DNA from 3 places in the Lactococcus sp. FSL W8-0209 genome. Region 3 is predicted to be linked to each of the others. Evidence: predicted binding sites of a transcription regulator. Region 3 holds the regulator's gene; each other region holds the start of a gene.
The links. The regulator Rex, encoded in region 3, represses fermentation and respiration genes when NADH is low (regulators of the CRP and FNR family bind a similar motif). The targets are predictions, from matches to a motif close to TTGTGAANTANTTCACAA.

Region 1 (10,213 bases), 940 kb from region 3:
CTTGCAAAGCTTGAGCTGCTTCTTGATAAGCCTTAGCGTGTGACTTCCATGCGCCAGCATAAATTTCTGAGTTCCAAGTTGTCCCTTTAATCATTAAATTAATATAATCATCCAAGGCTTGGTCATAGTTACTATAAACTCTAAAACTTTGTTCAATATAATAAGGATTATTTCCCGAAAATTCTTCCGTCTTAAATGAAATTGATTTTCCTAAATAAGCACCTGTAATATTGAAAATATTAAAATACTGCTGACTCATATTACTTTGACCAGAACCAGATTCTAAAATCGCCTGTGCCAAGATAATTGATGCATACAAATTATTCTTACCGGCTAAAATTCTCACGCGGTCCGCAATACTTTTAATAAAGGCTTCTGTACTAGAAGTATCAATTTTATCAATTGACTTAGCTGCTTCAATTGTTTTCAAAACAGGGCCAGCGTAAATAGAAGGAGCTGAATCTGCTGAAGAATTAGGAATTTGTGCTGCAGTTGATGTCTGATAGTAGGCATTATCCTGTGAATAATTAGAGGGTGCAGCTGTAGAAGTTGATGCTGAAGGAGCTGTGGTAGAAACTGAAGTTGATGGTGCTTGAGTTGTCGTAGAGGAATTACTAGTTGAATTATTATTTGTTGATGAACTTGGATTACTTGGTTTTGATGTCGAACCTGAAGTACTTGGTTTTGATGATGAACTTGAATTACCTGTACTTGACGATGAACTTGAACCATTTGAATTTGATGATGTGCTTGAGCTACCTGTACTTGATGATGAACTTGAACTACCCGTACTTGATGATGCATCTGAACTATTTGTAATTGCAGACGAAGCATCTGAACTACTTCCAACAGTTACTCCATCAGCATGGCCAGTCACGCCAAAAGCCGTCATTCCTAAAATCAGCGCTGTTCCCGCAATAAATTTTTCCTTTTTTAAGCGCTTAGTTTTATCATTATTAGTCAATTTTAGTTAATCCTCCATGGTATGTATTATAATTTCAACATCATTTCTTTCAAGACATCTACTTTTACACAATTGTAACATTTAAACACAAGCAAGTCAAATTAATCACTTTTATTTATTGAACAGATTTCCATTTTTTTTTGAAAAAATTATTATACGATATAGCTAGTAGCAAAATCATATAAAAAAATGTCCATCATAAGTGACAAAGCCATATTTAATCATATTTTATAATAAGTTGCTTATGACTTAGTTGAAATAACCAATACTCTCTCTAAAACAAATGATTACTATCGTCCCTAAAAAATATTCTGTTCTCTTTATCTTACATTTCTAAGTGAAATTACTAAAAAATAACATATTTATTACAAATTTAATAATGTAGAAAAATTAAATTCAGTCAAAAAACTTATACATCGTCCGCTCATATTTCACAACTCTTCTTAGCCTCAGCTAGGTAATCTTTTAAAAAGGTAGCATTCGCATAAAATAGATTCTTATATTTATTTTTTTATTCCCTCTCAAATGCCTTCTAATGTAGAAATTTCAAATATCCTAAGAACAATTAATGAAGGAATTACTAGAATACACTCTTTAGCTGTATAATTGGTCAATCAATAAAGCTTATACCAGATTCTTCGTAAAGTAGACAAAATTTTGCTAAAAAATATCATAAAAGTATGATATTTATATATATTCATAAATTATCTTCCTTATAATTATCTGAATCGATAAAATTTTTTAATTGCAAGGCAAGCATTCTTCTGGCGCAATCAGGAATTCAATGTGCCAATTTGTTAAAGTCAAATTTTCTTTCATCATTCTGTAAGCAATGATAGATTTCCGACAACCAGATAAACTTTTTAAATAGCACATAATCGATAAAATTGAAAATACTTATTAAACTTATATACTAAGATAGAACCTTATGCTATATCAAAGCAAATTGAAAAATAAAAAAACGTCCATCATAAATGACAAACGTTTATTTAATCATGTTTAAAAAGTTGATTAAGCTTTATTTGCTGAACCGAATACGTCGATACGTTCTTCAACAGACGCTGTAATTGCATCGAAACCAGGTTTCAAGAATTTACGTGGGTCGAAAAGTTTTTTCTTCATGTATTCTGCTTCATTAGCATCAAATTCATTAACGAATTTACGAGTAGCAGCTGCGAAAGCAAGTTGGCATTCAGTATTAACGTTAACTTTAGCTACACCATTAGCGATAGCTTCTCTGATTTGATCATCAGGGATACCAGAACCACCGTGAAGTACGATTGGCACATTGTGTCCCATAGCTTCAACGAGTGCTTTGTTCAATTTTTCAAGGTGATCGATGTGAAGACCTTTCCAGTTTTCTGGGTAAGGACCGTGAATGTTACCGATACCTGCTGCAAGGAAGTCAACACCAAGTTTAGCCATTGCAACTGCATCATCGATAGGAGCAAGTTCACCTTCACCAACGATACCGTCTTCTTCACCACCAATTGAACCAACTTCACATTCAACTGAGATGCCTTTAGCATGAGCTTTAGCGATTACTTCTTCAGCAAGTTTAAGGTTTTCTTCGATTGGAAGATGTGAACCGTCAAACATCAATGATGAGTAACCAACTTCGATACATTCCAAAGCATCATCAAAATGACCGTGGTCAAGGTGAATAGCAACTGGAACTGTGATTCCCATTGATTCTACAAGAGTTTCAATGAGGAGTTTACACATTTTGTAACCACCCATGTATTTAGCCGCACCCATAGAAGTTTGGATCAATACTGGAGTCTTTTTAGCTTCTGCTGCACGCAAGATAGCTTGAGTCCATTCAAGGTTGTTTGTGTTGAAACCACCGATAGCGTATCCGTTATCACGAGCGGCTTGTACGAATTTTTCTGCTGAAACGATTGCCATTTCAAAATTCCTCCGAATATTTTATTACCTACCTAGTATAGCATTTTGTGAAGTATTTTTCTAGTCCAAGCTCACAAAAATACAAAGTAACCGCTTTATTAAGCCATTTTTAAAGAAAGATAAAAAAAGATTAATAGTTTAATAACTATTAATCTTAGCATATCCCGAGGACCGGTTTCGAACCGGTACGAAGGTTACCCCTCGCAGGATTTTAAGTCCTGTGCGTCTGCCAGTTCCGCCACCCCGGGTATTATCCAAAAACTCCCACTTGGGAGAATTATCAAGCGAACGACGAGATTCGAACTCGCGACCCCAACCATGGCAAGGTTGTGTTCTACCCCTGAACTACGTTCGCACTTAAACTTTGTGTCTTACGACAATGCCGACTACATGATTCGAACACGCGACCCTCTGATTACAAATCAGATGCTCTACCAACTGAGCTAAGTCGGCTAATACCTAGTATGCGGATGAAGGGACTTGAACCCCCACGCCGTTAAGCGCTAGATCCTAAATCTAGTGCGTCTGCCAATTCCGCCACATCCGCTAGGATTATGACCCGTGCTGGGCTCGAACCAGCGACCCTTTGATTAAAAGTCAAATGCTCTACCAACTGAGCTAACGAGTCATTAGTATTTCTACTAACGGTTCTGACGGGAATCGAACCCGCGATCTTCGCCGTGACAGGGCGACGTGATAACCGCTACACTACAGAACCTTTATTCACTTAATGGCTGAAACAACCAATGGGAGTTAACGGGATCGAACCGCTGACCCTCTGCTTGTAAGGCAGATGCTCTCCCAGCTGAGCTAAACTCCCAAAACTTGGCCACTCGCCTATCTCCCAGGGGGCAACCCCCAAGTACTTCCGCCGTAGATGGACTTAACTTCTGTGTTCGACATGGGAACAGGTGTATCTCCATCGCAATGATGACCAAATCATTAAATGTTACCTTGAACATTCAAAACTAAATAACAATTCTTCTAACTTTTAAACCATAAGCATATTATATTTGACTCTTTTGGTAAAGTCCTCGAGCGATTAGTACTGGTCCGCTCCAAGTCTCGCAACTCTTCCACTTCCAGCCTATCTACCAGATCATCTCTCTGGGCTCTTAATTCTTACGAATGGGTAATCTCATCTTGAGGTGGGCTTCGCACTTAGATGCTTTCAGCGCTTATCCCTTCCCTACATAGCTATCCAGCCGTGCTCCTGGCGGAACAACTGGTACACCAGCGGTAAGTCCATCCCGGTCCTCTCGTACTAAGGACAGATCCTCTCAAATTACCTACGCCCGCGACGGATAGGGACCGAACTGTCTCACGACGTTCTGAACCCAGCTCGCGTGCCGCTTTAATGGGCGAACAGCCCAACCCTTGGGACCGACTACAGCCCCAGGATGCGACGAGCCGACATCGAGGTGCCAAACCTCCCCGTCGATGTGAACTCTTGGGGGAGATAAGCCTGTTATCCCCAGGGTAGCTTTTATCCGTTGAGCGATGGCCCTTCCATGCGGTACCACCGGATCACTAAGTCCTAGTTTCCTACCTGCTCGAGTTGTAGCTCTCGCAGTCAAGCTGGCTTTTACCTTTACACTCTACGATTGATTTCCAACCAATCTGAGCCAACCTTTGAGCGCCTCCGTTACTCTTTAGGAGGCGACCGCCCCAGTCAAACTGTCCGTCAGACACTGTCTCCCTGGCCGATTATGCCAGCGGGTTAGAGTAACCATAAGTCAAGGGTAGTATCCCAACAACGCCTCAATAGAAACTAGCGTCCCTATTTCAATGGCTCCTACCTATCCTGTACATGACTTACAGGTACTCAATATCAAACTACAGTAAAGCTCCATGGGGTCTTTCCGTCCTGTCGCGGGTAACCTGCATCTTCACAGGTACTAAAATTTCACCGAGTCTCTCGTTGAGACAGTGCCCAAATCATTACGCCTTTCGTGCGGGTCGGAACTTACCCGACAAGGAATTTCGCTACCTTAGGACCGTTATAGTTACGGCCGCCGTTTACTGGGGCTTCAATTCATACCTTCGACTTACGTCTAAGCACTCCTCTTAACCTTCCAGCACCGGGCAGGCGTCACCCCCTATACATCACCTTGCGGTTTAGCAGAGAGCTGTGTTTTTGATAAACAGTTGCTTGGGCCTATTCACTGCGGCTGGCTTTTACACCAGCACCCCTTCTCCCGAAGTTACGGGGCTATTTTGCCGAGTTCCTTAACGAGAGTTCTCTCGATCACCTGAGGCTACTCGCCTCGACTACCTGTGTCGGTTTGCGGTACGGGTAGATATGACTTTACGCTAGAAGCTTTTCTTGGCAGTGTGACATCAGAGAGTTCGCAACCGTAGTTGCTTCCCCATCACAGCTCAATGTTAAAGAGAAATGCATTTGACACATCTCACACCTCACTGCTTAGACCAGAATCCATTAACTGGCATCTCTTAGCCTACTGCGTCCCTCCATCACGATCATATCTAGTACTGGAATATCAACCAGTTGTCCATCGACTACGCCTTTCGGCCTCGCCTTAGGTCCCGACTAACCCAGGGCGGACGAGCCTTCCCCTGGAAACCTTAGTCTTACGGTGGATAAGATTCTCACTTATCTTGCGCTACTCATACCGGCATTCTCACTTCTTAACGCTCCAGCACTCCTCACGGTATACCTTCATCGCGGTTAAGAACGCTCTCCTACCATTGATAAAATATCAATCCAAAGCTTCGGTAATATGTTTAGCCCCGGTACATTTTCGGCGCAGGGTCACTCGACTAGTGAGCTATTACGCACTCTTTGAATGATAGCTGCTTCTGAGCTAACATCCTAGTTGTCTATGCAACCCCACATCCTTTTCCACTTAACATATATTTTGGGACCTTAGCTGTTGGTCTGGGCTGTTTCCCTTTCGACTACGGATCTTAGCACTCGCAGTCTGACTGCCGAACATGTGTATTAGCATTCGGAGTTTATCTGAGATTGGTAATCCTAGACGGACCCCTCACCCAAACAGTGCTCTACCTCCAATACACTTACATTTCGACGCTAGCCCTAAAGCTATTTCGGAGAGAACCAGCTATCTCCCAGTTCGTTTGGAATTTCTCCGCTATCCACAAGTCATCCAAACACTTTTCAACGTGTCCTGGTTCGGGCCTCCAGTGCGTCTTACCACACCTTCACCCTGCTCATGGATAGGTCACTAGGTTTCGGGTCTACATCATGATACTAAGTCGCCCTATTCAGACTCGGTTTCCCTACGGCTCCGTCTCTTCAACTTAACCTCGCATCATAACGTAACTCGCCGGTTCATTCTACAAAAGGCACGCTCTCACCCATTAACGGGCTCGAACTTCTTGTAGGCACACGGTTTCAGGTGCTATTTCACTCCCCTCTCGGGGTTCTTTTCACCTTTCCCTCACGGTACTGGTTCACTATCGGTCACTAAGGAGTATTTAGGGTTGGGAGATGGTCCTCCCGGATTCAAACTGGATTTCGCGTGTCCAGCCCTACTCAGGATACTGCTAGGTATAAGCGCTATTTCGTCTACGGGATTATTACCCTCTTTGATTAACCTTCCCAGGTTATTCGACTATAATGCTTAAGTCCACGTTGCAGTCCTACAACCCCAAGAAGCAAGCTTCTTGGTTTGCCCTTCTTCGCGTTCGCTCGCCGCTACTTACGAAATCGTTTTTACTTTCTCTTCCTGCAGGTACTTAGATGTTTCAGTTCTCTGCGTTACCTTTACATGAGCTATGTATTCACTCATGAATAACTGCTAGTAGCAGCTGGGTTTCCCCATTCGGAGACCTAGGGATCAATGCGTACTTACTGCTCCCCCTAGAATATCGTCGTTAGTCACGTCCTTCATCGGCTCTTAGTGCCAAGGCATCCACCGTGCGCCCTTATTAACTTTGCCATGATGATTTATAATCATCGTTTTTCAAGTATAAGTTTGTAAATTCTTTAAAATTCACAGCTTTTGGTTTATTTATCGTTATTAGATATTGTTATTTAGTTTTCAATGTTCAAGTGATTTTAACGTCTTGTCTGACAATGGAGCCTAGCGGGATCGAACCGCTGACCTCCTGCGTGCAAAGCAGGCGCTCTCCCAGCTGAGCTAAGGCCCCACAATCAAGAAGTTGATTCTTGCTTAGGTTTATGACTAAACCCCTCAAAACTGAATAAAGTTGAATGCTCACGTCTTTGTATATATTCCTTAGAAAGGAGGTGATCCAGCCGCACCTTCCGATACGGCTACCTTGTTACGACTTCACCCCAGTCATCGGTCTTACCTTAGGAAGCGCCCTCCTTGCGGTTAGGCAACCTACTTCGGGTACTCCCAACTCCCGTGGTGTGACGGGCGGTGTGTACAAGGCCCGGGAACGTATTCACCGCGGCGTGCTGATCCGCGATTACTAGCGATTCCGACTTCATGTAGGCGAGTTGCAGCCTACAATCCGAACTGAGAATGGTTTTAAGAGATTAGCTAAACATCACTGTCTCGCGACTCGTTGTACCATCCATTGTAGCACGTGTGTAGCCCAGGTCATAAGGGGCATGATGATTTGACGTCATCCCCACCTTCCTCCGGTTTATCACCGGCAGTCTCGTTAGAGTGCCCAACTTAATGATGGCAACTAACAATAGGGGTTGCGCTCGTTGCGGGACTTAACCCAACATCTCACGACACGAGCTGACGACAACCATGCACCACCTGTATCCCGTGTCCCGAAGGAACTTCCTATCTCTAGGAATAGCACGAGTATGTCAAGACCTGGTAAGGTTCTTCGCGTTGCTTCGAATTAAACCACATGCTCCACCGCTTGTGCGGGCCCCCGTCAATTCCTTTGAGTTTCAACCTTGCGGTCGTACTCCCCAGGCGGAGTGCTTATTGCGTTAGCTGCGATACAGAGAACTTATAGCTCCCTACATCTAGCACTCATCGTTTACGGCGTGGACTACCAGGGTATCTAATCCTGTTTGCTCCCCACGCTTTCGAGCCTCAGTGTCAGTTACAGGCCAGAGAGCCGCTTTCGCCACCGGTGTTCCTCCATATATCTACGCATTTCACCGCTACACATGGAATTCCACTCTCCTCTCCTGCACTCAAGTCTACCAGTTTCCAATGCATACAATGGTTGAGCCACTGCCTTTTACACCAGACTTAATAAACCACCTGCGCTCGCTTTACGCCCAATAAATCCGGACAACGCTCGGGACCTACGTATTACCGCGGCTGCTGGCACGTAGTTAGCCGTCCCTTTCTGGGTAGTTACCGTCACTTGATGAGCTTTCCACTCTCACCAACGTTCTTCTCTACCAACAGAGTTTTACGATCCGAAAACCTTCTTCACTCACGCGGCGTTGCTCGGTCAGACTTTCGTCCATTGCCGAAGATTCCCTACTGCTGCCTCCCGTAGGAGTTTGGGCCGTGTCTCAGTCCCAATGTGGCCGATCACCCTCTCAGGTCGGCTATGTATCATCGCCTTGGTGAGCCTTTACCTCACCAACTAGCTAATACAACGCGGGATCATCTTTGAGTGATGCAATTGCATCTTTCAAACTTAAAACTTGTGTTTAAAGTTTTTATGCGGTATTAGCATTCGTTTCCAAATGTTGTCCCCCGCTCAAAGGCAGATTCCCCACGCGTTACTCACCCGTTCGCTGCTCATCCAGTTGGTACAAGTACCAACCTTCAGCGCTCAACTTGCATGTATTAGGCACGCCGCCAGCGTTCGTCCTGAGCCAGGATCAAACTCTCAAATAAAGTATTTAAGTCACCGAAGTGACTGGCTTGTCTTTCATTATTGATTGACAGATTTTTGATGTATCTTACTACATCACATGAGTCATTCTTCTTTATTCAGTTTTCAATGGTCTAGCTTATCGCTTCAAGACCCTCGTCTCTTGCGACAACTATTATATTCTATCAAACCTACCTAATCTTGTCAAGAATTAACTGTGGCTTTTACGACTTTTTTTATCTTACATCCGGAAAATCCCACGGTTGTCATGTTTTATTAAATACATTAATATTCAATTCTTGGTAAATTTAGTTTTCTTTGTTCTGAAATGATTCTGATGAGAACGATAAAGATGACAGAAATAAATAAAGCTAAGTTATGGCTGATTACCGATTGAAGGGATACATATAGAATTCCACCAATAATACATGGTAGGGCATAGATGTTTTCTCTAAAAATCATTGGAACTTGATTTGCAATCACATCGCGTATCATTCCACCACCGACACCTGTCAATACTCCTAAGAATACAATGAAGAAGATATTTTGTGAATAACCATGTGCTATTCCAGCATCAATCCCTAATACTGTAAAAATTCCTAAACCTATTGCGTCAGAAACCAGGAGAAGATTATTATAGAAACGTGCTGCTTTAAAAATACTCAATGCTTCTCTTCTTGATTTAATTATTAGTGCTACAAGCATAGCTACTATTGATGCAATAATCGAAATAACTATAAAAAATGGCGATTTTAATGCTGTAGGCGGTGTTGCTCCTAAGAGTAAATCTCGAAATATCCCACCACCAACAGCTGTTATTACTGACATCACAAGAATACCAAAAATATCTAGTTTATGATTGATCCCCACTACGGTCCCCGAAATAGCGAATGCTACGGTTCCTAAAATTTCCAAAAATAAATAAAAACTGCTAATCACTTCCATATCCCTTTATACTTCACCTTAATAATCTTTTTAATACAATTTATTATACCTTATAATCCTCCAATATAAATAAAAAAGAGACTGATTTTCAACAGTCTCTTTTTCTTTAATCAACGCGGCTAAAATTAGCAACATCTGCACTGATATTTTCAATAAATTCTTCAAGCGGAATGACTTTTGTTTCTTTTGAGCCATAACGACGAATATTTACAGTTCCATCAGCTTGTTCTTGGTCTCCAATAACGATTTGATATGGAATTTTGTGTGTTTGTGATTGACGAATCTTCCAGCCCATTTTTTCATTGGCTTCATCGACAACAACGCGGAACCCTTTATCTTGAAGTTCACGTTGAATTTTCCATGCGTAATCGGCATGAATTTCATTATTTACTGGGATAATGGTTGCTTGAGTTGGAGCGAGCCATGTTGGGAAAGCACCTTTATAAACTTCAATAAGATAGGCAATGAAACGTTCAAGGGTTGAGATTACACCACGGTGAATCATGACTGGGCGATGTTTTTCCCCGTCAGCACCGATATATGAAATGTCAAAGTTTTCAGGATTAAGGAAGTCTAACTGAATAGTTGAAAGTGTTTCTTCGTTACCAAGTGCAGTTTTAACTTGAATGTCAAGTTTAGGACCGT
Region 2 (10,213 bases), 390 kb from region 3:
TCCAACCAATGGACCGGTTACCATTCCTAAATTAGAACACATTTGTGCGTAAGCAAAAATTCTGCTGACACCTTCTTTGGGAGTAATTTTTGAAAGCAACGAATTTACTGACGGCATCAAAGCACCAGTTCCAAAACCAAGAAGGAAGCGTAATATCCCAAGTTGGAGTGGGCTTTGCACAAAGGCCATTGGTAAATAAATAATAAATGTAAAAACAAGTCCAATCAAAATTAAACGATGCGAACCGTATTTATCTCCTAAACGTCCTAGAAAACTTGATGATAACATTGCCGACAATCCAACTGCTGACACAATTAAACCTGAAATGAACATCAAATTGTTCGTGCTTGTCGTCAGGGTTTTGATATACAAGGTCACAAATGGTTCAATAGATTGCGAGGTGATTTGAATAATAAATGTTGTCACTAATAATCCAAAAAGAATTTGTTTGTTACTGACTTTATTAATAATTTCTTTACTAGATAACATTTCACCCTTAGCAATTGGTTCAAAGTTTTCATGAACAAAGAAAATGGTTAGTAAAGTTGCTAGGGCTAATAGAGCGCCGACAATCAAAAAGACATTTGCCATGCCAAACCACTCAGCTAATAACCCACCAAGTGAAGGACCAATCAGTGTTCCAGAAACCATTGCTGTTGCTAATGTTCCAAGGGCATAGCCTGATTTATCTTTTGGAGCTTGTGAAGCAATCATTGCTGTTGAGTTAGGGATATAGCCTGAGAAAAATCCCATTAGCAAACGTAATCCAAGTAACCACCAAACATTAGGGACAAAAGCTATTCCTCCCATTGTTAGGGTCATGACGATACTGGCACGTACCATCATCACTTTACGCCCATGTTCATCAGCTAAACGTCCCCAAATGGGGGCAACTAACCCTGAAGCTAAGGCTGGCAAAGAAAAAGCTAACCCTGAGTAAAGTTCAACATTTCCACCGCTTACGCCCAGTCCTTGAATATACAAGGGGAGAAAGGGCATGACGAGTGAAAATGATGAACCTACAAAAAAGCAGCCAATCCATGTTATAAATAAATTCCTTTTCCAATTAACTGTTTTCGTGCGATTCACCTCTATTTCTGTTCTTCTATCCTAGCTAGTTCTCGCTGGATTTGTTTTTTTAGTGCTTCAATCGTTCCAGAATTATCCAGAATGACATCAGCGACTTTTTGTTTTTCTGACAATGGCATTTGTGAGGAAATTCGTTTTTTAGCTTCTTTTTCCGTAAACTTATTTCTTGCCATCAGTCTTTCTAATTGTATTTTTTCAGGTAAGCTGACCAACCATATTTCATCAAATCCGGTATAATTGTATTCAATTAATAACGGAATATCCATAAATATTGGCTTATTTACTGACAGATTTTTTCCTTGACTCTTTGAATCAAAATTTTTACTGACAGACTTGTCAGTCATTTTTTTTAATAAGTCATCACGTCTATCATATAATTCTGTACGAATAATTTCATCTTGTAAGTTTGATAATTTCTCGCGCTCTTTTGGATCAGAAAAAACTAAAGCTCCTAATTTTTCACGATTTAACTGTCCATTGTCAGCAATAAAATCTAAACCGTAAGTTTCTACTATTGCCTTGTAAAGTTTTCCGCCAGGTTCTTGTAATTGACGGACAACTTTGTCAGCATCAATCACTTGATAACCCTCAGAAATCAAAAAATCAACCACCGTTGATTTCCCACTCGCAATTCCGCCTGTCAATCCAATTACCATTTTCATTCATCTATTTTAGCATAAAATTTAACTTTCTTAAACTAAAAACAATAGTTTTTAACTATTATGATTAATTTTTTCGTAAAAAAAGTCTGTCAGTAAAACTGACAGACCGAATATTCATTAAATTTTAAGAATTAAATGTTTGAAGTATGCATTACTTCTTCATCATCGTTTGAAAGAACTTCATGGAAGACACGTTCAGTTAATTCTTGTTTTTGTTCTGGTGTGAGGTATTTAGTATTGACACAGTAACCAGAGATACGAACGATAACATCTTCACCACGCATGATTTTATCGTAAACATCTTTAAGGTCCATTACGTTCAAGTTAACGTGTTGACCTGCAAATTCAGTACCATTAATCAAAGCACCTGGTGTGAAGTATCCATCAAGAATTTGAACCAAGTTATCCACTTGTTCATCACGAGTTTTACCAAGTGCACGAGGTGAAACTTGAGTAGTCAATGAAATACCATCATTTGCATCTTTGAATTCCAATTTAGCCAGTGAGCGAAGGTTTTGCAACCAACCACCCTTAGCTTTATTAGATGGGTTAGCACCTGGTGAGAAGAATTCAAGTTTAGATTTGTTTACTGTACCATCTTCATTAAGGAATACTCCTTTATGCACTGGAGAATTACCAGTTTGTTTAGAGTAAGCAACGTTAGATGTAATTGTCAAAAGTGAAACAGTAGCTTCAGCATTTTTGTAAAGTTTGTGTGAAGCTAATTTTTCATGGTACATTTTCATGACAAGTTTAGCAATATCATCAGCACGATCATCATCTTCACCATAACGAGGGAAATCACCTTCTACTTCGTAATCGTAGATATAGCCATTTTCATCACGCAATGTTTTAACTTTAGCATATTTAATTGCTGAAAGTGAATCAACTGTATTTGCGAATCCACAGATACCAAATCCCATGTTAGCACGAACTTTAGTAGGCAAGAAGGCCATTTGAACTGCTTCATAGTTATATTTATCAGTCATGTAATGAATGATATTCATTGCATCAACATAAGTATCAGTCAACCAGTCGAGAGATTTGTCAAAGTTTTCCATAACTGTATCATAGTCAAGAATTTCGTCACGAACAGGTTCGATGTCGAATACTTTATAATCTTTATGAACGTCATCATAACCACCGTTCAAACCAGTCAACATTGCTTTCAAGACGTTTACACGCGCACCAAAGTATTGGAGGTTATGACGTCCTTCTTCATTTTCTGGATCAAGTGGTGAGACACAACAAGAGATACATGACATTTCGCCATATCCATCTTTAGCCATTGTTTCAACACCTTCATATTGAATAGAAGAATGCTTGTGGCTCATAGACATTGAATAACGTTTGAATGAGTAAGGAAGTTTAGAATCCCAAAGGACTGTCAAGTTTGGTTCTGGAGCATTTCCGATTGTATCAAGTGTGTTCAAGAAACGGTAGTCCATTTTAGTGACACGGTGACGTCCGTCATTACCCATACCAGCCATAGATGTTGTGATGAATGTTGGGTCACCAGAATAAAGTTCATCATAAGCAGCTGCACGAGCAAATTTCATTGTACGGAGTTTCAAAACGAAATCATCAACAAATTCTTGAATTTCTTGTTCAGTAAATGTTCCACGAGCAAGGTCACGTTCTGCAAAGATATCAAGAACGATTGGAACACGTCCAAGTGAAGTTGCAGCTCCATTAATGACACGACATACTGCCATATAAGCGATGTTAACCCATTGGATTGCTTCTTTTACGTTCATAGCTGGACGTGAAACATCAAGACCATATAAAGCACCAAAGTTTACAACTTCTTGCAAAGCTTGGTATTGCATATTAATTTCTTCTTTAAGACGAATGTTTTCTTCGTTAATTTCAGTGATTGCATCCCATTCTTTTGCTTTTTCCTTCATAAGGTAATCAGCACCGTAAAGGGCAAGACGTGCATAGACACCAATGATACGTCCACGAGAGTAGGCATCTGGCAAACCTGTTACAGTATGAGCATGACGTGCTTTACGAATTGCTGAAGTATAAGCACGGAAGATTCCATCATTTACAGAAGTCATTGTTTGTGACAAAACATCATGCAAGCCTGGGTCAACTGAGAGACCGTGTTCTGTCAAAATCTTTTCAGCAACACGAAGTCCACCTTTTGGCATGAAGTTTAAGCGGAAAAGTTCGCTATTTTGCATCCCATAGATGAGTTCAAGTTCTTTATCATTAGCATCGATATATCCGGCAGGGATTTTATCAATAGAGGTTACGCGGTCAGTATCGAAGGGAAAACCAACTTCTTCATAGTGAGCTTTTGTATCTTCAATAATTTTCTTTACTTTAAGTGTACGTTCTGTTGGCCCAGCAAGAAAGCTTTCATCACCATCATATGGTTTGTAGTTTTCTTGTACAAAGCGAGTAACGCTTGCTTTATCACGCCAGTTGGTTCCTTTAAAACCATCCCAAGCTTGTTCAAAGATATTTTCCGTAACTTCGGTTTTCATTTTGAAATCTCCTTTGTTCTTTCTGTTTCAAATTACAACTTCATTATATCATACAGTTTGAGAATAGCAAACAGAATTCAAGAGAAATTACAGATTCTTTACTAATACAGTTCCAATTATTTTAATATCTGTTATACTTTTTTAAAACGTTTTCATAAATAATTCACAAAATAGTTTTAACAAACATTGCTAACTTCATAATCTGCAATCACTAATTAATTTTTTCACAAAGAGCAAAAAAATGGAGATTTTTCTCCATTTTATAACATATCTTTTTTATGTAACCACCAAGTGACCCAAACACATAATAAAATTCCTAGAACTAAAATAAGCCAAACCATCCAATTAAAATTTTGACCAGGAATTGGAACATTCATTCCGTAAAAACCAACAATTACTGCTGGAATCCCTAGAACGAAAGTAGCTGATGTCATGATTTTCATGACAATGTTCAAGTTATTAGAGACAATGTTTGAGAACAAATCTCGGAGATTTTCTAGTAACTTGAGCTGAATCTTGGTTTCTGTATAAGCTTGGTCTGTTTCGACAAAAATATCATAAATCTTTTCAGCAAAACCGTCTTCATCATCTTCTCTCAAGTAATCAATAAAATCCTGAAGTACTTGCATATTATTGTGCAAGGCATCTTCAAAATAAATTAAACTTGCTTGAATGGCAATCAAATCAACAATTTGGTCGTTCTTTGTTGAATTTTTGATTCCCTGTTCAAGTCTGCGACGTCTTGTTCGGAAATCTCTCAAATAATCATGGAAAGTGTGTGTCATTTGATACATCACTTGAAAAATAACTTGATGTTTGTAGCGTTTATAATCATATTCACGCTCGAAAATTAAGCCATTATCAATCTCATGATTAAGTGCTAAAATAACCGATTCATTTTTAGTCCAAACCAAAGAATATGGAAAAGTCGCAACTTCTCCATAATTAGAAAGTGCAGGATATTGTAAGAGAATCAGATTATTATCATTATCATCTGTTTCAAAACGGGCATTTTCATAATCATCCAAAATTCCTGATAAATAGTCAAAAGGGAAGTCATAGTATTCAGAAATATTCCCAATTTCTTCACGTGTTGGATTGAGAATATAGGTGAAATTCTTCATTTCAGAGGTTGAAATTAATTTTTTTTCGTTGGATAGTTCATAATTTTTAATCATTTTCCTATCTATCCCTTCTTTTCCTGATAAAAGAGGATTGGAATCCTCTTAGTGTCCCTTTAATTGTAGCAGATTTTAGACTTTTTTTCCGAGTATTTTATTCTCTACGACTTAAGAAAACATTTACATTAACTATTGGTCTAAAGAATACTTTGTGATATAATAAACTTATTAACTTGAGGAGATTTTTTTTGAAATTCAAACACGAACCCCTAAATTTGTATCTAAACTTTAAAAAATCAGCTGAACAGTTTCCTGATAGCCCAATTATCTTTGATGAGGCTGTTGGAGCTTTCCCTGAACTAGCTCTTGAAACGACTTACCAAAAGACTCATCAAGCAATTGTTGATAAGGCAAGTCTCTTATCTGAGTTGGGAATCAAAAAATCGGATAAAGTCATTATTTTTAAATCAAGTGCTTTTGATACCTATCTTTTAGCTGTTGCTGTTTCTTATCTAGGCGCTGTTCCAGCAATGATTTCTTATCATCTTCCTGCCGAAACAATGGATATTTTAGCTGGACGTTTAGGCAATCCTTGGCTCATTTATGACCAAGTTACTGACAAAACTGTAAATGAAATGAAGAATCTTGAAGATTCTAAAAAACTTTCTGTCAGTAAATTTGCTTTGGAAAAACCTACTCAAATTGCTGACAGTCAGCAATTGGCCAGTGATGAGATTGCTTATCTCACTCATACTTCTGGAACAACTGGTGTACCAAAATTAATCGCTCACTCTGCTAATTCAATGGGTTGGCGTTGGGTGCTTCAAAGAACTGTAATGGATTGGATGCCTGATAAGGAAGAAATTTTAGCTTTCCATATTTCTCCTGTTCATTCTCGTTTCAATATAGGGGTTTCATCAGCAATGACCTTTGGGTTTGGCCTTATGCCCCTCAATGATTTATCAAAAGATAATCTTGTCAATCTTTTTGCTAAACATCAGCCTTATGCTTTTGAAACACATCCAAACGATTTTGTTCGTCTAGCGAATCTTGCAAAGCAAGAACCTGAGATTTTTGCTTCAATTCGTTACCTTCACTCAACTTTTGATGCAATTAATAAAGAAACAATGCACACTTTTCTTTCTGCCTCTAAACAAAAAGAGCCAGTTTTCCTACAAATTTATGGACAGTCTGAATGTGGCCCAATGATTTGGAAAAAGCACCGTTTATCAACTTTAGCAGACACTAATGCCCGTGAAATGGGGATTGGTATGCCTGGATTATCTAAAGCACGTATTGCCGATGAAGATGGAAATGAATGTCCTGCAGGTACGCCTGGAAGAATCCACTTCCTCTCAAAAGGAAGAGCTTTGACTTACTATAAAGAAGAAGAACGTTTTAATAAAGAAGTCTATGGTGACTGGTGGGATACTGGCGATTGGGGTCTCATGAATGAAGACGGAATTCTCTTTTTACATGACAGACAAGTTGATTTAATTGATAAAATTGAATCTAATTTGGCAATTGAAGATCTTCTGTTAGACCAACACGACTTCTTAGATGAAGTTGTGATTATTCGTGATAAATCTGGTAAACCACAACCTATTTTGGCTCTAGCTGAAAATGCGGAAATGGATTGGTCAGCTTGGTGGGCTTCAATTGTTGATTTGACATTTTTAAATGAACCTATTCTTATGGCATACGATGAAATTCCTCGTACAGCAACAATGAAAGTTCAACGATTAGCTCTTGAAAGAGAATTGGCTAAATAAGTGTTCCTAATTTTACTGACAGAACTGTCAGCCACTTATACATCAGTAAATTTATTATCAAAACTACTGACAAAACTGTCAGTAGTTTTTTTGCTTAAAAAAATTAATTAATTGATGTTAATCAATTAATTTGTTAGAATTTAATAAATGACACAGTGTCATAAATTGAATGAATTGGAGAAAAAATGCCTAAATCAACCTATTTCAGTCTATCTGACGAAAAACGCAATCGCGTATATGATGCCTGTTTAAATGAATTTCAGACTCATTCTTTTCACGAGGCAAAAATTATGCACATCGTAAAAGCTCTTGATATTCCGAGAGGGAGTTTTTATCAGTATTTTGAAGATTTAAAAGATGCCTATTTCTATGTCCTCTCGCAAGAAACCCTTGAAATCCATGATTTATTTTTTAATTTATTAAAAGATAATTCCATTGAAGAGGCTCTAGATAAATACAAATATCTCCTTCTTGAAAATTTAATTGATTCTCCCCAATACCAACTTTATAAATATCGCTTTTTAGATTGGACTTATGAACTTGAAAGAGATTGGAAACCTAAAAGTTCAGCAACCGTCCCAGCTAGTGAAAATAATAATCCAGTTTCACAAGTATTAAAATCAGTTGTTCATAATCTCGTTTATAGATTATTCAGTGAAAATTGGACTGAGAAAACTTTTATTGAAAATTATGATAAAGAAATCAAATTAGTCACCGAAGGTTTACTTAATTATATTACTGACAGAAAAAACTGAAAGGAGATTTTATGTTTTTAGCACTAAGAGAAATACGTTATAATAAAGCTCGTTACACCTTAATCGGAGCTATTATTTTTTTAATCGCTTATGTAGTCTTTATACTGTCCGGACTATCTGTAGGACTTGCCAGTCAATTTAAACAAGCCGTCCTTGATTGGAAGGCCGAAAAAGTCGTTTTATCAACAAGTTCAAATAATATTATTTCTGCTTCACAAATTACTTCTGATGATTTAAGTAATATTCATATAGAAAATGGTTCAGAATTATCATTGTTTTCTACTTCTATGCGCAAATCAAAGAGCGAGCGAGACAATATTGCTATTATTGCCCTGCCTGATAAGTCTAAAATCATGCCAGAAGTTCTTGAGGGAAAAAAATTTACTGACAATCATTTAGAAATGATTATCTCAAAAAAGCTGGCAAATCAAGGATATAAAATCGGTCAAGAAGTTTCCGTGGGAAATAATAATATTAAAATAAAAATTGTCGGAATTTCAAAATCCTCTTCTTATTCTGCCTCGCCTGTTATCTATACTTCGTTTTCCGCTTTGAATCAGATAAAGTTTGGTGAAAAAAGTACTTCAACTTCTTCTGTTAATGCTGTCGTTGTAAAATCTGGAAAAGTTAAGATTGATTCTTCTATTTCAAATCAATATAAAGTCCTGTCTATTTCTGATTTAATTAACGATATTCCAGGTTATTCTGCTCAAAATATGACACTCAGCGCAATGATTTACTTCTTATTTCTGATTGTACTGTTGATTATTGGAGTCTTTATGTATGTTATAACTCTTCAAAAAGTTCCGATTTTTGGCATAATGAAAGCTCAAGGAATTTCAAATCGCATAATAATGAACTCTTTACTTGGTCAAAGCTTTATCATTAGTTTAGTTGGCGTCTTCGTTGCTTTTATAGCAAGTTATGGAACTAGCTTTATCTTACCCGATGCAATGCCATTTGAAATTAGTCTTACAAACTGGTTGCTCTATGCTTTAATTCTCATCATCGTATCAATTATTGGGTCACTTTTTTCAATCATTACTATCCGTAAAATTGACCCAACGAAAGCAATTGGAGGTTAAAAATGAAAACAATTCTTAAAATGGAAAATGTAAAAAAATCTTTTGGTAGTGGTCATAATGAGATTCAGGCACTCAAAGGAATCGATTTAGCAGTCAATCAAGGAGAATTTGTTTCAATTATTGGTCCCTCCGGTTCAGGCAAAAGTACATTTCTCACAATTGCAGGTGGTTTACAAAGTCCAACTTCTGGGAACATTTCAATCAATGGCTTAGATTTTACACCATTGTCAGAAAAAAAACGTTCTAAACTTAGATTTAAAGAAATAGGTTTCATCCTCCAAAGTTCTAATTTGATTCCTTATTTGACTATTGAAGAACAATTTCTCCTTATTGATAAAATCAATCACGAAAAACTAACTTCTAAAAAAGGGATTGAACTTCTTAAATCACTTGATATTTTAGACTTAAAAGATAAACATCCTAGTGATCTTTCTGGTGGTGAAAGACAAAGGGCAGCTATTGCTCGTGCTCTCTTTAATGAACCAAATTTAATTTTGGCCGATGAACCAACAGCAAGTTTAGACACTGAGCATGCTTATCAGGTTGTTGAATTATTAAGACAAGAAGCTCATTTGAAGAATAAAGCAACAATCATGGTCACTCATGACCAAAGAATGATTAAAAATAGTGACAGTATTTATAAGATTGAAGATGGACTCTTATCAAAAATCTAAATAAAATAAAAACTACTAGCTTACTAGTAGTTTTTTCATAGAATATTTTTTATAAAAAATAATCCTTCTCTAAATAAAGAGAAGGATTAAATCTAAATCATTCGTTGGTAAACCTTATTTTTTAAGGTTGTAGAATGCTTTAAGACCTTTGTATTGAGCCACTTCAGCCAATTGGTCTTCGATACGAAGCAATTGGTTGTATTTAGCCATACGGTCTGTATCAGGTTTCAAATAGATTCTGAACTACGTTCAAAGCCTGTTCTATGTTTAATGATAGTATAGCAGAATAAAAAATAATTGTCTAGTATGTTGAAGTAGAACCAGATAAAAAAGTGGTTGTATTTTAACATATATATATATATGTATATATAATAGAAGAAAGTTTGTAAAAAAGTCTCCCCCCCCTACTTTTTACCTAGAATTGTTTTGAATTTTGCATTTAAATTTGTCTTTCATATATTCCACCTCTTTAATCTACTGATTCTTTTGAGCTTCTTAAATATTAAAAAATCCATTTCCGTAAAGGGGAAATATTTGTTTACTTATTAGTTTTTGGTCAT
Region 3 (10,213 bases):
TTTTTGAGATGCGATGCAAATCAATAGAGATTTTGCATCACTGCTACGGTGACATTTCTTCTTTCAAGATTTGTAACCCTCCTTTTACCATTCTGAGTGAGCGACACTCAAGATTCATGAATCATTTTCTAAAATGATTATATCAAATCAAAATACCCCAAAAGGCCTTTTCCGAAATCTCGGAAAAATTTTTTATAAAAAATAAAAAGGGAACTCAAATCCCTTTTATATCCCACTAGTTTTTTACAGATTCATCAAATATTTTTTGATAATAAGCCTTCATCTCTGGCAAACCCAATTCATCAAAAAGACGGATAGAACTCTCCATTTTAGCTTTCCCATCGACAGCTTTGCCAGATTGATAAAACAATAAGCCAAGAGTAAAGCGAGACATATTACGGCAAAATAAATCCTTTTTATAAGGTATTAAAGCAATATTAACATCTTCCAAGAGTTTTTGAGCAATGGAAAATTTATTCTCACTAATATACTTTACAGCTGCTCGGCAAACAATTTGGACAATTTTTTCACGATATTTTTTAACTTTGAGATAGTGCAAATTTTCTTTCCAAAAGTCTTTCATCAAAGAGAGAGTCAAACGGGTATTCAAGTGTTCTACAACAAACGAAAGAATACTTAACTCAAAATATGACCAAACTTCGATATTAAACATTAAATCAGTAACTTCAACTTCTTCTCGCTCTGTCAATCCATATAGCAAATTTTGAGTCGCAAGAAATATCAGTCGGTTTCCTTGTTCATTATCATATTTTCTAGATTCATTATTAATCGCTTTTAATTTTACAGTATCTTGCATATAATTCGCATCTTCAATTTCATCACAAATCTCAACAAAATAATCAGAATGGTAATTGTTAAAAAAATATTCAAACTCAGAAACTTCAATATGCATTAATTCTAAAGCTGCATCTAATTTATCAAATCTAAGAATAAACTTTCCGCTTTCAAAATCTGACAGTGATGATTTTGAAAGACCTACTTTTTCAAAGTCAGTTAATCTAAAGTTTCGTTGCGTTCGTAAATCATAGAAAATTTCTCCCATTATAGAGATTGCTCTATTGTTTTTTACCATTCCATATTCCAGCGTTTCAATTTTTTTGATCAAATTTTACTACTTTTTTAACGAAAAAGCAACAATAATTTCACTTTGTTCAAATATAAGTTCTTTAGATTACAAAACAAAAAACGCAAAGCTTTCAAGCTTCGCGTTTTAGCTTATTTCCACTAAATCCACTTCACAGTACTTACAAATTTTCCAATTCTTCCATCGCTTCTAAAAGAGTTAGCTCTAGCTCATCTTTTTCATCATTAAAGCGGTCAATTTCAGCTTGTAATTCTCCTAATTTAACAAAATCAGCGGTATTTTCTTGCATTTCCAATAAAAGCGCTGCGATTTTTGTTTCCAAATCGGCTAGTTTCTCTTCACAAGCCTTGATTTCGCGTTCTACTTTACGTCGATTCTTTTGAGCTTCTTTCTGAGCTGTAAAATCTTGTTGAGCTAAACTTTCTATTGGTTCCCCATTTTCTGAAGAATTACTCTCAGCTTGTACCTCTTCTTTTTTCTCAACATAATAATCATAATCTCCCAAAAATTCTGTACTTCCTTCGGGAGCAATTTCTAAAACTTTGGTAGCTACTCTATTGATGAAATAGCGGTCATGAGAAACAAACAAGATTGTCCCTGGAAAATCAATCAAAGCATTCTCCAAGACCTCACGTGAATCAATATCCAAGTGATTGGTTGGTTCATCTAAAACTAAAAAGTTATCGTGATCCATTGCTAATTTAGCAAGTAAAAGACGGGCTTTTTCACCACCAGAAAGCATCCCAACCGTTTTCTTTACATCATCTCCACTAAAAAGAAAGGCTCCAAGCATATTGCGAATTTCAACTTCATTAAGTAAGCGATGCTCATTCCATAATTCGTCTAAGACAGTATTGGAAGCTGTCAATCTTCCTTGTTCTTGGTCATAATATCCCAAAGTAACATTGGCACCCAATTTTGCTTGACCTGCTAAAAATGGAATCTGTCCAACAATTGACTTAATCAATGTTGTTTTACCTACTCCATTTGGCCCAACAATAGCAAGGGACTCGCCTTTACGCTCGTCAATGTTAATCGGACCAGAGAGAAGATTATCTTCATAACCCACCGTTGCTTCTGAAACGGTTAAAACAACATTTCCAGACGTTTTTTCAGGAGTAAAAGTAACATTGGCCGATTTATCATCACTTGTTGGTGCGTCTAAACGCTCCATTTTCTCCAACTTTTTACGACGTGATTGTGCCATTTTAGTCGTCGAAGCCCGAACTAAATTTTTGGCAACATAATCCTCTAATTTAGCAATTTCTTTTTGTTGTTTTTCAAAATTTTTGAGCTCAGTGAGTAATTTTTGCTCTCTTTGTTCGACATAGCGCGAGTAGTTTCCAGAAAAACGAGTCAATTCTCCTCGCGACAACTCCAAGACCTCATTAACTACTTTATCCAAAAAGTAGCGGTCATGACTGACAATCAATAAACTTCCTTCGTAATTTTTAAGGTAATTTTCAAGCCAAGCTAAAGTTTCAATATCCAAGTGGTTAGTTGGTTCATCCAAAATCAAAAGTTGTGGTCTTTCAAGCAACATCTTAGCAAGAGCCAAACGTGTTTTTTGTCCCCCCGATAAACTTGAAATTTCTCTTTCCCACATTGTTTCATCAAAACGAAACCCATTTAAGACAGACTTAATTTCAGATTCATAAGTAAATCCATTTTTAATCCGAAATTCTTCTGATAAAGCATCGTAACGTTTCATCAAAGCTGTCAATTCATCCCCAGCAAGTTCTCCCATTTGCAATTCCATCTGGCGCAATTGTTTTTCCATTTGGCGAAGCGAATCAAAAACAGAGAGCATTTCTGCAAATATTGTCCTTGAGGAATTCAGCCCAGTATCTTGCGCTAAATAATTCATTGTCAAATCTTTGGTCTTGGATACAGTTCCGCGACTCGCTTCTTCAACTCCAGCAATAATTTTAAGCAAGGTTGACTTACCAGCTCCATTTCGGCCAACTAGGGCAATTCTTGAATGGTCTTGTAAACTAAAATTGATATTTTCAAATAAAACATCGCCACCAAAAGTGCGTGCAATTCCATTCCCTTGCAGTAAAATCATGATATTTATCCTCTTCGTTAAATCTCAAAGCATATTTTTTAATACTTCGTTTTTCCTTTTCATATGATAGAAAAGCAGTCCTTCTATTATAGCATTTAAGGCAAGCTTTTTGTAGTTCTTCCAAATTCTTGAAATTAAAAAGCTTACCAAATCTGATAAGCTAAAATAAAATTAATATTAGACTAAAATTAATCTTTCACGCAATTCAATTCTCCTAACTTCTGGTGGAATAAACGCTCTGATTCCATCCTCGTTAAAACCAATCAATAGATAGTCCTCGTCAAAAATTAATGGTCGTTTTAGAAGACGTGGATTTTCCTGAATTAATTTAAATGCTTTTTCTAGTCCTAATTCATCGAAATTATAATTTAAAGATGCGTATGTTTTCCCTCGGGTCGCAATTATATCCTCAAATCCGTTTTCAGTCAAGGATAAAATTTTGATTAAATCATCTTTTTCCATAACATCTTTTGATAAATTTATTTCTTCAAATTCAATGTGACGCTTACGCAACCATTTTTTAGCTTTTCTACAAGATGAACATGAACCACTAAGATAAATTTTAATCATATTTTCTCCCTGTCTATTTTTTCATATTTCTATTTTAACATGAAAGCGCAATAATTAAAAGAGTAAAATAAACATTTTTTTAGAATTATAATTTATTTCTCATTTTAAACGAATAATCCATTCCTTTTGTTTGATAATTTCACAAATTTTTGATAAAATTATCACAAAGAAACTAAATATTAATTAGTTTTAATAAAATCGAATTAAATTTTTGAGGTATAACAATGACTGATCATAAACCAAGCAAAAGCTTGCCTAAAGCAACTGCTAAAAGACTCCCACAGTACTATCGACTGTTTAAAAGTCTTGTCGAAGAAAACGTGACACGCACAAACTCACAACTTATTTCAGAAAAAATTGGAGTAGATGCTGCCACAATTCGCCGTGATTTCTCTTTATTTGGTGAATTAGGCCGACGTGGATACGGCTATGAAACAAAAGTGCTCCGTGATTTCTTTGGAGAACTTCTTGGCCAAGACCAAGAAACGCATATCGCTCTAATTGGTGTCGGAAATCTCGGTCGTGCATTACTTCATTATCAATTCCAAGATAGAAATAAAATGAGAATCACGCAAGCCTATGATATTTCTGGCAATCCCTTAGTTGGAACACAAACAGATGATGGAATTCCAATTTATAATATTTCTGATTTAGAAAAAAATGTTAAAAAATCGGATATCAAAACAGCAATTCTCTCTGTTCGCAAAGAAAATGCCCAAGAAGTTGTTGACACTCTAGTCAAAGCTGGTATCAAAGGTTTCCTAAACTTTGCCCCAATTCGTTTGAAAGTCCCTTCAGATGTGGTTGTTCAATCAATTGACTTAACTAAGGAGCTGCAAACACTACTATTTTTCATGAACGGTAACAAGCAAGAATAAAATAAATATAAATTAAAAACGGCATAATATAGCCGTTTTTTCTATTTTAAAAATAACTAAAAACTATAGAAATAAAAAACTCGTACAACAAAATTACAACATATCATTAGATTTAATCTTGTTTTGTTGTAAATTTACAACAGCAAATAAAAATAAAAAATGCCAGCAAATTGCTGACACCCATGTTTAAGATTTTCATTATAACATATAAAACAAATAAAAAAGCCGCTCCGAAGAGCAGCTTAACTATAGAAAGGAGATGAAATTCCACAATCATCCCGAGTATATTATAGCATAAAAAAACGCCCACCATTTGGCGAGCGTTTTAAAGAGTGAATACATCACAAAAGTAAACATCTAGAGTATATCATTTTTACAATATGTTAGCAAGAATTAGAATTAAAAAAAGCACCTCTATTTAAAAGGTGCTCAGAAAGATATTTTATAATATACTTTTAGGGTAAATTTATTATATAAAATATTTTTAATTCATTCAAATAAAAAGCCTCCAAATTATGAAGGCCGAATTGAAATTAGTGTTACGGAACAAATTATACTTAATGCCCGTTTCCGTTGTAAAGAAAAACGCCCTTACCTTGAAAAGGACGCTCACTGTGCTTCTAAATATTTAGCTATTTGTATTTGGAAGGACAACTATGATGATTGAATTATATCAACATTTATAAAGTTAAACAGTAACATTTGTTAACAAAAAAGACCCCCAATTAAGGGGTGTCAGTGTTAGAAACTTAATTATAGCAAACTTCTTAACGAGAACAAAGAAAAACGCCCCGGAGGGCGAGATCTTACTTCGAAATTAATTATTTCTAGAGACAACTGCTTGAGGGAAAGCTTCTTTTTTAGTATAAATAATTTTTATTTGTTTAGATATAGGGCTATAATTTTTGCTTAATTCTTTTACAATTTCTAACATTTCTTTACTCATAATTACTCCTCTTCAATATCGAAATAAAAGATTTTGATAAACTACTTAGATTATTATCTCATAAATAAGTATATTAATCAATAACTTCATCTACGACTTTTAATTCTTTATAACCTTTAGTAGACATAAATACATTGAATTGTTCAGATTTAGAAAATTTCTTGAATATCGGCCATGACATGAAATCATTTATCATACTTGTTTCATCTTCATATGCTTCTTTATCTTCATTTATTACCTCTTCAAATTCTTTTATTGCCTCTTCATAATTTTCATCTAAAATTTCTAGGCACATTTGATGTCGATGATCAGCTAAAGAAAAATCCTCTTCTTTCAATAATTTTTTTAATTCTTTTGTTTTATCAATCCATTTAAGACTCTGCATATAATTTATACACAATAACATTTTCTCAGAAGCTTTCAGGGCATCTCTGTCTTTCCATAGCATATTATAAATCTCATATGCAACTTTATTTTCACCAATTTTCAGATTTTCATATGCAATTGTTTGATAAAAAGAAAAGATTTCTTTCCTATTTGTTGCAAAATTTTTCTTAGTAACATAGTAGCTAGATTTTATTCCTACGATATAAATTAAAGATAAGTTTTCCAGTAAATATTCTTCGTTTACAGAGATTCTACTTCCAATCATTTTTTTCTTTTGTTCATCCGAATAATCATTTTTAAGTGTATTTAAATATTTTTTGTTAATTTTCGAATTACTATGTATAATTAAATTTCTTTTTAGAAAAAAGTCAACAAAGCACTGTTCTTCTTTCCCAACTAACTCGTTAAAAAATTCTTTTGATGTATTTTTCCCGATATATTTTAACCAATGAATTTGACTCCCTCGCATGATATCTTCAACCGTTTTTTCAATTAGATAGTCTTTTGCTTCTTCTAAGCCACCAAGTTCCTCAATTTGCTTAAAAGTAAGAGTTTTTTCTTGAATTTTTACTGATTCATCTTTTATTACTAAAAATGATATTAAGTTCGAAATTAGTGACTCAAAAACATTACTAATCGTAATCAGAGAGGTTTCATTCAAAAGCCTTGCTTGCTCACTTCTTTTTAGCTGCTCATCTTGATATAATTTGATATTTGACCGCATGTTTCTATCATCGATACTCAAAACTATAGAATTCGATTCATTATCAATAGAGAATACAACCCCTTCTTTTATCCCATTCGATTCCTTCGAGAAAATGCTCAAAATCTCATCAAAAATTTATTTCGGTTCTGCATCAAAATTTATTTTTTCCATCAAAAAGTTATTCTCAAGTTTTTTCAACTCTTCAACAAACCGACTTGAATTTGCTCGGAGATCAACATACATTTTATTCAATAAGTTAAATAAAGTAAATATGGCTTGTTCTTCTTCTTTCAAGTCAACACTTAATTTAAAAGTTGTCCCCATAATTTCTTTAATCGATTTAATATACCTTCTGTTTGCCAACATTTGTGATGAGAATTGTTGAGTATTCTCAAATACTTGCTCCATATTTTTTCCATATCCCCTTTAAATAATTTATTATACATTTTATACCAAAAACACCCGCCGAAGCAGGGGATATTTAAATAAAATTTAAAGATCCTAGCTTTGGACAAGGGATTCTTAAAATAAGACGCTAATTAGAATTTAGTTCATAAAGAGGATATGGGATTCGAACCCACACACGCTTTTACACGCCTGACGGTTTTCAATACCGTTACCTTCAGCCAGACTTTGGTAATCCTCCGAACTACTAAATTAGTATATCATTTAATTTTAGATATTACAAGAGAAAAACGAACGTGTAACATATACATTGCTTTTTTTCGTTTAATAAATTAAAAAAGCCCTGACCGAAATCAGGGTTAATTGTTAATAATTTAGAGTTTGACCAGCATAAATCAAATTAGGGTTTGAAATACCATTCATTGAAACTAAACTTTGAACTGTTGTTCCTAAACGACTTGCAATTGATGAAAGATTATCGCCTGAGCGTACGGTATAACTTCGTGATGTAGCTTCAGATTGACCGCCTGTGAAGCGAATAACCTGACCAGAGTAAATCATGTTCGGATTAGATAAACTGTTCTGACGAGCCAATTCTTGCCAGTTTGTGCCCCAATTTGAAGCAATTCCACTCAAAGTATCGCCTGATTGGACGATGTGAGTTTGAGTATTTCCAGTTGAATTACTTCCTCCTGTATCTAGTGCTTGAACATCACTTGCGGCAACCCAGCTCATGATATTATCAAGCAAGACTTTACTGCCTGATTTTTGAAGGACCTTGTATGAGTTTTCCTTAACCCATTTAGGAATTGCTTGACCTGTTGAGTAATTCGTTGCACTAAACTTGATTGTGACAGTCATTCCTTCTTGGATTTCACTTGGTGTCACTTCGTTGGCATCTTTACCGTCATCAGTGGCTGGTGTGTCAGTATCAGGTTTTGTTGCGTTTCCGTCTTCATAACCTTTGTCAGTAATTCCTGTTAAATCCACATTTCCGTCAAGTCCGCCAGCAACATAAGTTGAGGTGAATTGGAATACTGAAATTCCGTCCATACTTGGGAAAAAGCTATAGTTTGGAACTGGTGTCACTTCGTAATTTGGATATGCCGCAATCCATAGTGAGTTAGGAAACTCTTTGATGATTTGCTTATAATTGACATTTGCCAAAGTGTAAGGCTTATCAGAATAATACATTGGAGTATATCCAGCAGCTTTTACACGTCGCATTCCGTAAAGAATCGCATCAGTATTGGCTTGTTTATCTCCACTTGCTCCACTTTCGTAGTCTAAAGCAACAATAGAGTTTTTTGGAGCTATACTATAAAAGTGGACAGAAAATTGTGTGTTATAATCTGTCTATTAAGACACAAAAATGAAAGGACTTTTATGTCAGGTTTTAAACGTTACGACGAGGATTTCAAACAATCGCTCGTTAATCTCTATCAAACTGGTAAAACACAAACTGAACTCTGTAAAGATTATGGGGTATCTTCTTCTGCACTTGCAAAATGGATTAAGCAGTACTCTCAAGTGCGTCTTGAAGATAATACGGTGTTGACTGCTAAACAGATTCAAAAATTACAAAAAAGGAATGCCCAACTAGAGGAAGAAAATCTGATCTTAAAAAAAGCGAGTGCCATATTCATGCAAAACTCCAAGTAAGATTGAAAGCCATCTATAGACTCCGATTTGAACACACGACAGTTATGCTCTGTCGTGTTTTACATGTCAATCGTTCCACCTACTATAACTTCATAAACAAGAGGCCTTCGAAGCGTGAAGTAGAAAATCAACGCTTGAGAAAATTACTTCTTGAAATCTATATGAAAGCCAAGAAAAGAATCGGAACAAGAGCTTTTAAAATTATTCTCCTGCGTGATTATGGCGTCAATATTTCTGAAGGGCGTATCTTAAGACTTCTCAAGTCTATGACACTCCCTAAAATGTCAACCATTAAACCTCGTTTTTATTCAAACAAATCGCCCGAATTTTCTTCTGATAATCTACTGAAACAAGAATTTAACCCGAACTCCCCAAATCAAGTGTGGACAACTGACTTCACTTATATTTCTATAGGACCTAAACGACATATTTATCTCTGTGCTATTCTTGACCTCTACTCAAGGAAATGTATTGCGTGGAAAGTAAGTGATCGAATTGATGCCAAACTCGCCTGTGATACCTTAGAGATAGCTATAAAGAAAAGAAAACCTAAAGAACCAATCATTTTTCATTCTGATCAAGGCAGTCAATTTAAGTCAGCTTCCTTTAGAAAGCTATTAGATGAGCATCAATTGCTTGCTTCTTACTCCAAGCCTGGATATCCTTATGATAATGCCGTGACTGAGGTCTTTTTCAAGTATCTTAAACAACGAGAAATTAATCGCAGAACTTATCACTCCATTCAAGAAGTTCAACTCTCTTGCTTTGAATACATCGAACAATTTTATAACAATTATAATCCTCATTCCGCCAACAATGGTTTAACTCCAAATCAGAAAGAAGAAAATTATTTTAAGAAAATATAGCTCATTTTGTGTCTAAATATTTGACATTAGTCCAGTAACGTTTTCTATTAGTGGTTTGTATCCTTTTTCCAAATTCAATCATTGCTCGAATTTCAATGGATTTTGCCAGTCCAATGCCTGAAATTTCTCTGAGTTCATTAATCGAAGCTTTGCGCAAATTATCCAAAGTTTCAAAATGTTGAAGAATTTCCAAGGCCAAATTTAATGATGAGTATTTTTTTGTCCCTGTTCGCAATAATATCGCTAACAGCTCAACATCAGACAAGCACTCTTCTCCTAAAAATTCTAAGCGTTCCCTAGGTTGCATCGGATACGGATTTTCTCTTAGTTCATACATACTATTATATACGGAAAAATCTGGCCTTTGTCACTGACAAAAGATTAATTAACCAAAAAAGTTCTGATAAATCTCAGAACTTTTTATTTTTAGTTATCATTTTACTGACAGAAATTTCTGTCAGTAACTTTTATTCAACTGTTACTGCTTTAGCTAAGTTACGTGGTTTATCAACATCAAGTCCACGTTGCATTGACGCATAATAAGCAATTAATTGTGTTGGAATAACCATTGAAATTGCTGACAAATAAGGATGAACTTGGTTGACAACAATTGTATCATC

Region 1: the regulator Rex is predicted to act here: its motif matches at 2,918-2,935, upstream of MKX45_RS10935 (class II fructose-bisphosphate aldolase).
Region 2: the regulator Rex is predicted to act here: its motif matches at 4,398-4,415, upstream of pflB (formate C-acetyltransferase).

The regions. Positions count from the first base shown of each region.
Region 1 covers NZ_JBBOVN010000001.1:2,211,520-2,221,732, forward strand. Annotated here, with positions in the region: gene MKX45_RS10930 (amidase domain-containing protein) at 1-964, opposite strand, end outside; gene MKX45_RS10935 (class II fructose-bisphosphate aldolase) at 1,976-2,872, opposite strand; tRNA gene MKX45_RS10940 (tRNA-Leu) at 3,035-3,120, opposite strand; tRNA gene MKX45_RS10945 (tRNA-Gly) at 3,156-3,227, opposite strand; tRNA gene MKX45_RS10950 (tRNA-Thr) at 3,253-3,325, opposite strand; tRNA gene MKX45_RS10955 (tRNA-Leu) at 3,338-3,419, opposite strand; tRNA gene MKX45_RS10960 (tRNA-Lys) at 3,428-3,500, opposite strand; tRNA gene MKX45_RS10965 (tRNA-Asp) at 3,518-3,590, opposite strand; tRNA gene MKX45_RS10970 (tRNA-Val) at 3,620-3,692, opposite strand; rRNA gene rrf (5S ribosomal RNA) at 3,696-3,811, opposite strand; rRNA gene MKX45_RS10980 (23S ribosomal RNA) at 3,895-6,795, opposite strand; tRNA gene MKX45_RS10985 (tRNA-Ala) at 6,934-7,006, opposite strand; rRNA gene MKX45_RS10990 (16S ribosomal RNA) at 7,100-8,646, opposite strand; gene MKX45_RS10995 (trimeric intracellular cation channel family protein) at 8,909-9,568, opposite strand; gene thrS (threonine--tRNA ligase) at 9,675-10,213, opposite strand, start outside.
Region 2 covers NZ_JBBOVN010000001.1:880,463-890,675, reverse strand. Annotated here, with positions in the region: gene MKX45_RS04555 (multidrug efflux MFS transporter) at 1-1,089, opposite strand, end outside; gene coaE (dephospho-CoA kinase) at 1,092-1,751, opposite strand; gene pflB (formate C-acetyltransferase) at 1,883-4,246, opposite strand; gene MKX45_RS04540 (magnesium transporter CorA family protein) at 4,507-5,424, opposite strand; gene MKX45_RS04535 (class I adenylate-forming enzyme family protein) at 5,616-7,139, shown strand; gene MKX45_RS04530 (TetR/AcrR family transcriptional regulator) at 7,325-7,894, shown strand; gene MKX45_RS04525 (ABC transporter permease) at 7,906-8,979, shown strand; gene MKX45_RS04520 (ABC transporter ATP-binding protein) at 8,982-9,653, shown strand; partial or broken gene MKX45_RS04515 (hypothetical protein) at 9,768-9,872, opposite strand; gene MKX45_RS04510 (AbiH family protein) at 10,149-10,213, opposite strand, start outside.
Region 3 covers NZ_JBBOVN010000001.1:1,271,557-1,281,769, reverse strand. Annotated here, with positions in the region: gene MKX45_RS06380 (XRE/MutR family transcriptional regulator) at 236-1,093, opposite strand; gene abc-f (ribosomal protection-like ABC-F family protein) at 1,266-3,173, opposite strand; gene MKX45_RS06370 (Spx/MgsR family RNA polymerase-binding regulatory protein) at 3,351-3,743, opposite strand; gene MKX45_RS06365 (redox-sensing transcriptional repressor Rex) at 3,968-4,621, shown strand; gene MKX45_RS06360 (hypothetical protein) at 5,439-5,567, opposite strand; gene MKX45_RS06355 (hypothetical protein) at 5,641-6,678, opposite strand; gene MKX45_RS06350 (hypothetical protein) at 6,796-7,068, opposite strand; tRNA gene MKX45_RS06345 (tRNA-Ser) at 7,217-7,306, opposite strand; partial or broken gene MKX45_RS06340 (LysM peptidoglycan-binding domain-containing protein) at 7,432-8,376, opposite strand; partial or broken gene MKX45_RS06335 (IS3 family transposase) at 8,452-9,609, shown strand; gene MKX45_RS06330 (UPF0758 domain-containing protein) at 9,595-9,900, opposite strand; gene glmS (glutamine--fructose-6-phosphate transaminase (isomerizing)) at 10,061-10,213, opposite strand, start outside.